One region of the Streptomyces nidicola genome, then DNA from elsewhere that is predicted to be linked to it. Evidence: riboswitches for the same ligand, from Rfam matches in the RefSeq annotation. Region 1 holds a riboswitch; each other region holds the start of a gene.
The links. A riboswitch is a leader RNA that binds a small molecule or an ion and turns the genes downstream of it on or off. The one in region 1 is predicted to bind cobalamin.

Region 1 (2,190 bases):
AGATCGCCCAGGCGCAGGCCACGCAGGCGTCCGCCGAGGCGGAGCAGGCGGCTGCCCGTAAGCAGGCCGAGTACGCGCGGGAGACCGCGGTCGTGCAGGCCGAGTACAACGCGCAGGTCGACCGGGCCAAGGCGCAGGCCGAGCAGGCGGGCCCGCTCGCGCTCGCGCACGCCCAGCAGGAGGTCCTCGCGGCGCAGACGGAACTTGCCATGAAGCAGGCCGAGTTGCGGGAGAAGCAGCTGATCTCGGAGGTCGTGAAGCCGGCGCAGGCCGACGCGGAGCGCATCCGCGTGCTGGCCCTCGCCGAGGCCGAGCGGATGAAGATCCAGGCGGAGGCGGCGGCGTCGTACGACCGGGTCGCCCTCGACCGCATGCTCATCGACCAGCTGCCGCAGATCGTGAAGGAGGCGTCGGCGGGGCTCGCCGGAGCGAACGTCAACGTCCTGAACGGGGCGGACGGCCTGGGCGAGATCGCGGCGGGCCTGGTCGGCCAGGGCCTCACCATCCTCGACTCGGTCCGCAAGAACCTCTCCGGTGAGGGTGCGGACGGGTTCGGCTCGGCGGTCGAGCCCTACGTAGGCGCTCCGCGCGGCAGCGACGACGGCCCGGTCGACGTCCGCTGACCACCGGCACCGGCGTTACGGCCTCGGGGCTCCGCCCCGGCCCCCGCGCCTCAATCGCCGGCGGGGCTGAATTTGCCCACCCGCCGCAGGGCTCGACAGGCCCATCGCCGGCGGGGCTTGATCGGTCTTTCGCCGGCGGGGCTTGATCTATCAAGCCCCTGCGGCAATTGAGCAGCGGGGTCCGGGGCAGAGCCCCGAGGCCGTCACGCCGGTGCGGCATTTCCAGCCCCGCCGGCGTTTGAGGCGCGAGGTCCGGGGCGGAGCCCCGCGCGGGTGGCCGGGGCGGAGTCCGGGGGCCGGGGCCACCCCGCCGGGTACAGTAAAGACGTCGTCAGTACGTACGTACGAGGGGAAGCCGGTGCAAATCCGGCGCTGACCCGCAGCCGTGACAGCCGGAATGCCTCATACGTACGCGCTCGGCTCAGGACCGTCGAGGAATACGGAGCCGGAGCCGCCCGGTACCTCCGTGTGCCGCGCCGCCCCGCTCCCCGCAGGGAGAGGCACCCGCCCCACCATGAACATTCGCCGCAGCGCCGCGCTCGTCGCCGCGACCGTCGCCATCGGCGCCATGGGCGCGCAGGCCGCGAGCGCGGACAGTGCCTCCCCCTCGCCGAAGACGGCCGTCCCGTCGGGCCTCTACGGCAAGAGCGACCCCACGTACGACGGCGTCTGGCGGCAGTCCCTGGCGCTGGTCGCGCAGGACACCGTGGGCGTCAAGCCCGCCAAGAAGGCCGTGGACTGGCTGGCCGGGCAGCAGTGCGAGAACGGCGGCTTCGCCGCCTTCCGCGCCGAGCCCACCAAGCCCTGCGACGCCAAAACCAAGATCGACAGCAACGCCACCGCGGCCGCCGTCCAGGCCCTCGCCGCGGTCGGCGGCCGTGACGGCGAGGTCGCCAAGGGCGTCGACCGGCTGAAGAAGACCCAGAACGCCGACGGCGGCTGGGGCTACAGCCAGGGCATGGACAGCGACGCGAACTCCACGTCCGTCGCCATCGGCGCCCTCGCCGCGGCCGGTGAGAAGCCGTCCGAGGTGAAGTCGGGCAAGGGCAAGACCGGCACCGACGCCCTCGCGTCCCTCGCCCTCCCCTGCGCCAAGGGCAAGGACGGCGGCGCCCTCGCCTACCAGCCGGACAAGAAGGGCGAGCTCGCCGCGAACGCCGACGCCACCGCCGCCGGTGTGCTCGGCGCCCTCGGCACCGGCTTCGCACCCGGCAAGGGCACGGCCCCGGACGCGTACACCTGCGAGGACGGCAAGAGCGCGAAGGACATCGCGCACAACGGCGCCGTCTACCTCCAGAACCAGCTCGACACCCACCTCTACCTGAAGTCCCAGCTGGCCGGCGCCACGGACCAGCCCGACTACGGCAACACCGCCGACGCGGTCACCGCCGTCGCAGCCGCGGAGGGCGTCAAGGCCACGAAGGACTCGTACACCTGGCTGGAGAAGAACGCGAAGGGCTGGGCCGCGCAGACCGGACCCGCCGCCTACGCCGAGCTGATCTTCGCGGCGCACGCCACCGGCAACGACCCCCGCGACTTCGGCGGCACGGACCTGGTGAGCGCGCTC
Region 2 (2,190 bases), 5.8 Mb from region 1:
CGCCTCCGCACCGCCGGATCGCGCGTGATGGGCGAGGTGGCGCGCGAGTTCAACGCGGCGCGGTTGGCAGCGAGTTCGGCCGAGACCACGCCGGTTCCCCGGGTCAGGCCCTTGGCGAGGGTGGCGACCTCGGTGGTCTTCTGGCGGGCGAAGGCGAGCCAGCGCCGGATCTGCGGCTCGATGTCCCGCTCCACGGACGCGTCCAGCGGGACGTGCAACAGCGAGCAGGAAGCGGCCACGTCGACGCGCTCGGCGAGCCCGAGCAGGGTGCCGAGCGTGGCGAGGGACCGCTCCAGGTCGTTGACCCAGACGTTGCGGCCGTCCACCACGCCGGCGACGAGGCGCTTGCCGGGCAGGCCGCCGGCGGCGGCGAGTTCGTCGAGGTTGGCGGCGGCGGAGCCGGTGAAGTCGAGGGCGAGGCCGTCGACGGGGGCCTTGGCGAGCACCGGCAGGGCCTCGCCGAGCCGGTCGAAGTACGAGGCGACCAGGAGCTTCGGGCGGTCGACGAGGGCGCCGAGGTCACGGTAGGCGCGGGCGGCGGCGTTCAGCTCGGCCGGGGTGCGGTCCTGGACCAGCGCGGGCTCGTCGAGCTGCACCCAGGTGGCACCCGAGGCGCGCAGGTCGGTGAGGACCTCGGCGTATACGGGCAGCAGCCGGTCCAGCAGGGTGAGCGGATCGAAATCGTCCGCCACGCCCGGGGCGGGCTTCGACAGGAGAAGATAGGTGACAGGTCCGACCAGCACCGGACGACCGTCAAGGCCCAGGCCGAGGGCTTCTCGCAGCTCTGCGACCTGCTTGCCGGAATCGGCGGTGAACACCGTGTCAGGACCCAACTCCGGTACCAGATAGTGGTAGTTGGTGTCGAACCACTTGGTCATCTCCAGCGGAGCGACGTCCTGGGTGCCGCGGGCCATGGCGAAGTACCCGTCCAGGGCGTCCGCCGCGACGGCGGCCCGGTGGCGCTCGGGCACCGCCCCGACCATCATGGTCGTGTCCAGGACGTGGTCGTAGTAGGAGAAGTCGCCGGTCGGCACCTCGTCGATGCCGGACGCGGCCAGGTCCTGCCAGGTGGCGCGGCGCAGTTCGGCGGCGGTGGAGCGGAGAGTGTCGGCGGCGACGCGGCCCTTCCAGTAGCCCTCGATCGCCTTCTTCAGTTCGCGGTTCGGGCCCTGGCGGGGGTAGCCGTACACGGTGGCCCGTGCGGCTGCGGTCTTTGTGATCGCGGTCCTGGTGGTCACGGAAATCTCCTTCGAGAGACGTATCCCTGGGATCCCGGAGGCTTCTGCGGCACGAAGGAGTGACACCACCGTGGCGGCGACCGCGCGCTGCGAGGCGCGGCCTTCCGCCGGTATGTGTACGCCGACCCGCCCTCGAGGTCACCGAGATCTCCGCGCACGATTCGTCCGTGCGCGGGCAGTCGGCAGGTCTTCGGACTCGCGGGCACGCCCACCCGAAAGGGCGGACACCTAGTGACCGTCGCTTCCCGGACCCCTGTTCCGGAGTCCAGTGCGTATGACGGCGGTCGTTCCCACTCACCGCTGCGGGGCAGTCCCGGATTCCCACCGGGTTCCCTCTTGCGACGCCCCGTCTGGCGGGCGGGGCGAACCAGCTGCGTCGTTCACCCTACGGGTCCGCGCCCGGCGGCCGCCACAACGTCCGGCCCGCCGGCCGCTCGGCGCCGGATGGCATCATGGCCGCGAACACGGGCGACGGCGGCCCCGAGGAACCGGTGCGGAACTCCTCGGCGAGAGGGAGGAAGCGGTATGCCCGAACGGCTCGCGCAGACGGAAGTGGCGCCGGAACAGGTCGCCGAGGCGCTGCGCGACGTGTCGCGGATCGGCGGATTCTTCGCCCTCGACACGGCCCCGACGCGGTCGTCCGGAGCCGGAGCCGGAGCCGAAGTTGAAGCTGAAGTCGACGCCGACGCACGGCTCGTGCGCGCCGGGCTCGCCGAACGGGCCCAGGCGGTCAACGACCACTACCGCACACCCGAACCCCGTATCGGCGTCTCCATCGCCCACCTGGGTCTCGCGGCCCGCCTTTGGTCACCGGTCCTCGCCTGCGCGCTCGTCCACGGGATCGTGCCGACGATGAGCGCGGTGGAGTGGTCGGGCGAGGGCTCGGCCATCCGGCTGCGCCGACCCGAGGGCCGACGCGCGGCGGAACTCCCGTCACTCGCCGACGCGGTCC
Region 3 (2,190 bases), 5.8 Mb from region 1:
GCCGTGAGGGAGACGACGAGCAGTGCGGTGAGCAGGAACAGGGTGGCGGTGAGTCTCGCTCCCTGCCCAACGTGCCGTCGACGCGCGCCAGTTGACTGTCTGCCACCTGGTCGTTGGTCGACCGGTTCCTTGTCGCCCACGACGGACGCCGTCACTTGAAGCTCTCCGGGTGCAGTCCGCGCGCCAGACCCTCCACCGCGTACGCCGACCGGACACCCACCAGGGTCGCGGTCAACGGCAGCACGACGAACCGCTTGTGCTTGATGGCGGGGACGTCCGCGAGCGCGGGCTGCGAGAGCAGGTACCGCTTCTTCTGCTCCACGCTCTTGTCGCCCGCGTAGTCGTAGATCGCGATGGCCTCGGGCCCCCGGTCGACCACCTGCTCCCAGGAGACGTCGCCGAACACATCGTCCAGATCGGCGAAGACATTGCGGCCGCCCGCCTCGTGGATCAGGTGCGTGCCCAGGCTTCTGCCGCCCGCGGTGAAGGCGGACTTGTCTCCGCTGTCGTACACGAACACGGGGACGTCCGGTTCGTCTTGGACGGCGGCGCTCGCCTTCTCGACCCGGTGGCGGAGGTCGGAGACGAGGGCGTCGGCGCGGTCGGGGACCCCGAAGATCTTGCCGATGGTGCGTATCTCGGCGTAGGTGTCCCGCATGGTCACGTTCTTCTCGCCGCAGTACTCGCGGTTGAGGTACGTGTCGATGCCCGCGTCGGCGAACGCCTTGCGTGAACGGCCCTCCTTCTCGGCGAATGCGCTGGAGTAGCCGCCGTAGACGAAGTCGGGTTCGGCTTCGAGGACCTTCTCGAACGAGGGCGCCCTCGCCGACAGCTTCGGAACCGACGCGTAGTCCTTGCGCAGGCTCGGCAGGACGGCCGAGTCGGGGAACGCCGTGCCGACCATGCGGTCCTTCAGGCCGAGGGAGAGCATGAGTTCGACGGGGTGCTGATGGATGGTCACCACGCGCGAAGGCGGCTTCTCGTACGTCGTCCTGACGCCGCAGTCGTCGATGGTGACGGGAAAGCCCTTGGTGATCGACGACTGCGGGCCGCCGGCGCGTTCGGCGGCCGACCCGGACGGGCCGCAGCCGGCGGCGAGCACCGTCGCCGACAGCGCGGCGAGGGTGGCCCCGAAGCGCACGACGACACGCCGTCGTCGCACCCGGGGGAGGGAAAGGGAAGGGGGACGGCATGGACCGTCGTACACGTGAAGCCTCCTACGGAGTCCGCGCTCCTCGGAATAAGCCCGCGACGGGTCAGTGACCTGACTCCCGCGCAGCGCTGGCTCGCGCTGCCCGGTCACAGTGGCGGGACCGTGCCGGATTCGCACCGGCTTCCTGTCTCCCGTCGCGGCGATGACCAGGCGATAGTACGCAGTGGTGGGCGAAAGGCAAAGGTGAAGCAAAAGCGGGCGGACGGTGGGGGAGTTGACCACCTGCCGGTGATCACCGGTCGACGGATGCCAAGATGGACCGCCATGACTACAGGCTGGGATGCCCGCGCCGGACGGGCCGCGGTGTTCGCGGCCGTCTGCGTGCTGCTCACAGCACTCGCGCACACGCTCATGTCCGGTGACACCGTGCCTTGGTGGGCGTTGGCCGCAGGCCTCGTGGTCATCGGTGGGGCGGCTTGTGTGCCGGCCGGGCGTGAGCGTGGGCTCCTGCCGGTCGTGGGTCTTGCCGTGGCCGCACAGGCGGCACTTCATCTCTTCTTCTCGTGGGCGCAGGTCTTCGCGCACCCGGCGGCGTCCGGCGGTTCCGTCGCGGGCCGGTGGCTGGACCAGGTGCTGTGCCGTGTGCCCACGGCTTCCATGCCGGCCGACCCCATGGGCGGCATGAGTGGCATGCATGGCATGGCCGGCATGGCGGACATGCCCGAGATGGAATCGCACGGTCATGACATGGGCGGCATGTCACCGTCCGGCATGCTCGTGGCCCACCTCCTGGCTGCCGTGCTGAGCGGACTCTGGCTCGCGTACGGCGAGCAGGCCGCGTTCCGCATCGCGAGGTCCTTCGTCGGGCGGATCGTCGCGCCCTTGAGGCTCCCGCTCCGCCTTCCCGCTCCGCCGCACCGGCCGCGCGTCCAGGTCCGCCGCACGCGGCGCGACCGTACGCCCCGTGACCTCCTCCTCGCCGACACGATCACCTCCAGGGGCCCGCCCGCAGGGGACGCTGTCGCCTGACGACAGCC
Region 4 (2,190 bases), 590 kb from region 1:
GCCCCTTGAACGGCGCGACCTTCACGCCCTGGCGCGCCAGCCACCGGCAGATCCCGGCGGTGACGACGCTCTTGCCCGCGTCGGAGGTGGTCCCCGCGACGAGCAGTCCGCCGCCCGTCATCGTCGCCCCCGCGCTCGTATCCGTCGCGCACCCACACAGACTCGCGCACCCACACAGACTCCCAACGCCAACAGAGACACCCGCCGCGACAAGCGCACGGCCCGATCCACATCACGCACCTCGACCGCCCGCCCCGGCGCGTTCAGCACCGGCCGGTGCTCGACCCGGCCGCCGTACGCCAAGGTCCCGCCGAGCCGCACCCCGAGCGCCCCCGCGAAGGAGGACTCGACGACACCGGCGTTCGGGCTCGGATGCCGCCCGGCGTCCGCCCGCCACGCGTCCAGCGCCTCCCGGGGGCGGCCACCGGCGAGGACGGCGAGCGCACCCGTCAGCCGGGCCCCCGGCCAGCCGGCCACGTCGTCGAGGCGGGCCGAGGCCCAGCCGAACCGCCGGTACTTCGCGGACTTGTGCCCGACCATCGCGTCGAGCGTGTTCACGGCGCGGAAGGCCACCAGGCCCGGAACCCCGCCGAGCGCGCCCCACACGAGCGCGCCCACGACGGCGTCGGAGGTGTTCTCGGCGACGGACTCGACGACGCCGCGGGCGATCCCGTCGGCGTCGAGCCCCTGCGGATCACGGCCGCACAGCCGGGGCAGCAGCTCCCGCGCGCGCTCCACGTCACCGGCCTCAAGGGCGGCCCCTACGCCGCGTGCCTCCCGGCCCAGCGAGGTCCCGCCGACGACGGCCCAGGTGGCGGCGGCCGTCAACGCGACGGAGGCGGCGGGGGAGCGGCGTACGGCACGGGAGGCGACGGCGGCGAGAGCGGCGGCGCCACCGGCACACACCACGGTGTGCAGGGCGCCCGCGCCACGGTGGTCCCGCCACAGACGGCGCTCGACGGCCGCGGCGGCGCGCCCGAATCCGGCGACGGGGTGCCCACGGCGCGGATCGCCGAGAAGAAGGTCGGCGAAGATTCCGGCGGCGGCACCGCACGCGTACACGCGCTCGTGCCGCCAGGTGCCGCGCGGGGCGAGCATGGCGGTAGGTGTCCTCACTCAGGGTGTCCACGCCCTGGTTCGACGAGACCGGCAGCGAGAGTTCCTGGCTCGCCCCTTTCGAGAAGGGGGCTCACAGTGGCGGGACCGCGCCGGATTCGCACCGGCTTCCTCAACTGCTGCCGTATATGGCGGGGGAAGTCCACCACGCTCCGAGTTGGCACGTCAACTTGCTGTTGATCACGCAAGCGGGGTGCGGGACGTCGCACGTCCCGCACCCCGCTCACGCAGACCTGGGTGTCAGGCCACGATCAGATAGATCCCGTAGGCCACAGCCGCCGCGCACAGTGCGAAGCAGGCGTACGCCCCGGACGTCGCGACCGCCGCCGAGCCACCGTCACGCGCCGCCGACTCCCGCTTGGAGAGGCCCACGATGCCGAGGGTGAACAGGCCGACGAGGGCCACGGTGACGACGAGAGAGACACCGAAGACGGAGCCGAGGGCCGCCCAGTCGATCTTCATTCCTGCCCTGCTTCCTTCTGAACTACGGCGCTGACTACGGCGCTGACTACGGCGCTGACTACAGCGTGGCGCCGGCGGGGCGCGCGGGGTCGTTCACCGCACCGGCCTTCGGCCGGTCGGCGACCTTCGCCTCGGACTCGACCGTCTCGATCGTGCCCACCGGCGGCGGGGAGACCGAGGCGATCGCGGTCGTCACGACGCCCGGGGCCTCCTGCGCGGGGGCGGTGTGCGGCGCGTCCGCCGTGACGTTGGTGTGGTCGATGGAGTTGCGGCGCGACAGCTTCCAGATGACCGCCGAGCCGGTCACGAGCAGCGCGGCGGTGAGGCCGATGCCCCACGGGCCCTGCTTGGTCAGGAACTCGGCGCCCGCGCCCACCAGGCCCGCGGCCGGCAGGGTCAGGCCCCACGCCACGAACATCCGGGTGGCGGTGGACCAGTGGACGACGCCGCCCTTGCGGCCGAGGCCGGCGCCCATCACACCGCCGGAGCAGACCTGCGTGGTGGAGAGGGAGAAGCCCAGGTGCGAGGAGGCGAGGATCGCGGTCGCCGCACTGGTCTGCGCAGCGAAGCCCTGCTGCGGCGCGAGCTCGGTGAGGCCCTTGCCCATGGTGC

Region 2: linked by a shared signal. The riboswitch ahead of metE (5-methyltetrahydropteroyltriglutamate--homocysteine S-methyltransferase) and the one ahead of ACOKM3_RS28470 (prenyltransferase/squalene oxidase repeat-containing protein) in region 1 are both predicted to bind cobalamin.
Region 3: linked by a shared signal. The riboswitch ahead of ACOKM3_RS02575 (ABC transporter substrate-binding protein) and the one ahead of ACOKM3_RS28470 (prenyltransferase/squalene oxidase repeat-containing protein) in region 1 are both predicted to bind cobalamin.
Region 4: linked by a shared signal. The riboswitch ahead of ACOKM3_RS31145 (cobalamin biosynthesis protein) and the one ahead of ACOKM3_RS28470 (prenyltransferase/squalene oxidase repeat-containing protein) in region 1 are both predicted to bind cobalamin.

Annotation. Positions count from the first base shown of each region.
Region 1 covers NZ_JBNBPI010000001.1:6,308,016-6,310,205, reverse strand. Annotated here, with positions in the region: gene ACOKM3_RS28475 (flotillin family protein) at 1-623, shown strand, start outside; adenosylcobalamin-variant (AdoCbl-variant) riboswitch at 959-1,034, shown strand; gene ACOKM3_RS28470 (prenyltransferase/squalene oxidase repeat-containing protein) at 1,138-2,190, shown strand, end outside.
Region 2 covers NZ_JBNBPI010000001.1:539,466-541,655, reverse strand. Annotated here, with positions in the region: gene metE (5-methyltetrahydropteroyltriglutamate--homocysteine S-methyltransferase) at 1-1,238, opposite strand, end outside; cobalamin riboswitch at 1,415-1,612, opposite strand; gene ACOKM3_RS02555 ((2Fe-2S)-binding protein) at 1,764-2,190, shown strand, end outside.
Region 3 covers NZ_JBNBPI010000001.1:544,435-546,624, reverse strand. Annotated here, with positions in the region: gene ACOKM3_RS02580 (FecCD family ABC transporter permease) at 1-155, opposite strand, end outside; gene ACOKM3_RS02575 (ABC transporter substrate-binding protein) at 152-1,207, opposite strand; cobalamin riboswitch at 1,238-1,379, opposite strand; gene ACOKM3_RS02570 (hypothetical protein) at 1,478-2,182, shown strand.
Region 4 covers NZ_JBNBPI010000001.1:6,901,706-6,903,895, forward strand. Annotated here, with positions in the region: gene ACOKM3_RS31140 (cobyric acid synthase) at 1-121, opposite strand, end outside; gene ACOKM3_RS31145 (cobalamin biosynthesis protein) at 118-1,098, opposite strand; cobalamin riboswitch at 1,136-1,277, opposite strand; gene ACOKM3_RS31150 (hypothetical protein) at 1,357-1,578, opposite strand; gene ACOKM3_RS31155 (inorganic phosphate transporter) at 1,637-2,190, opposite strand, start outside.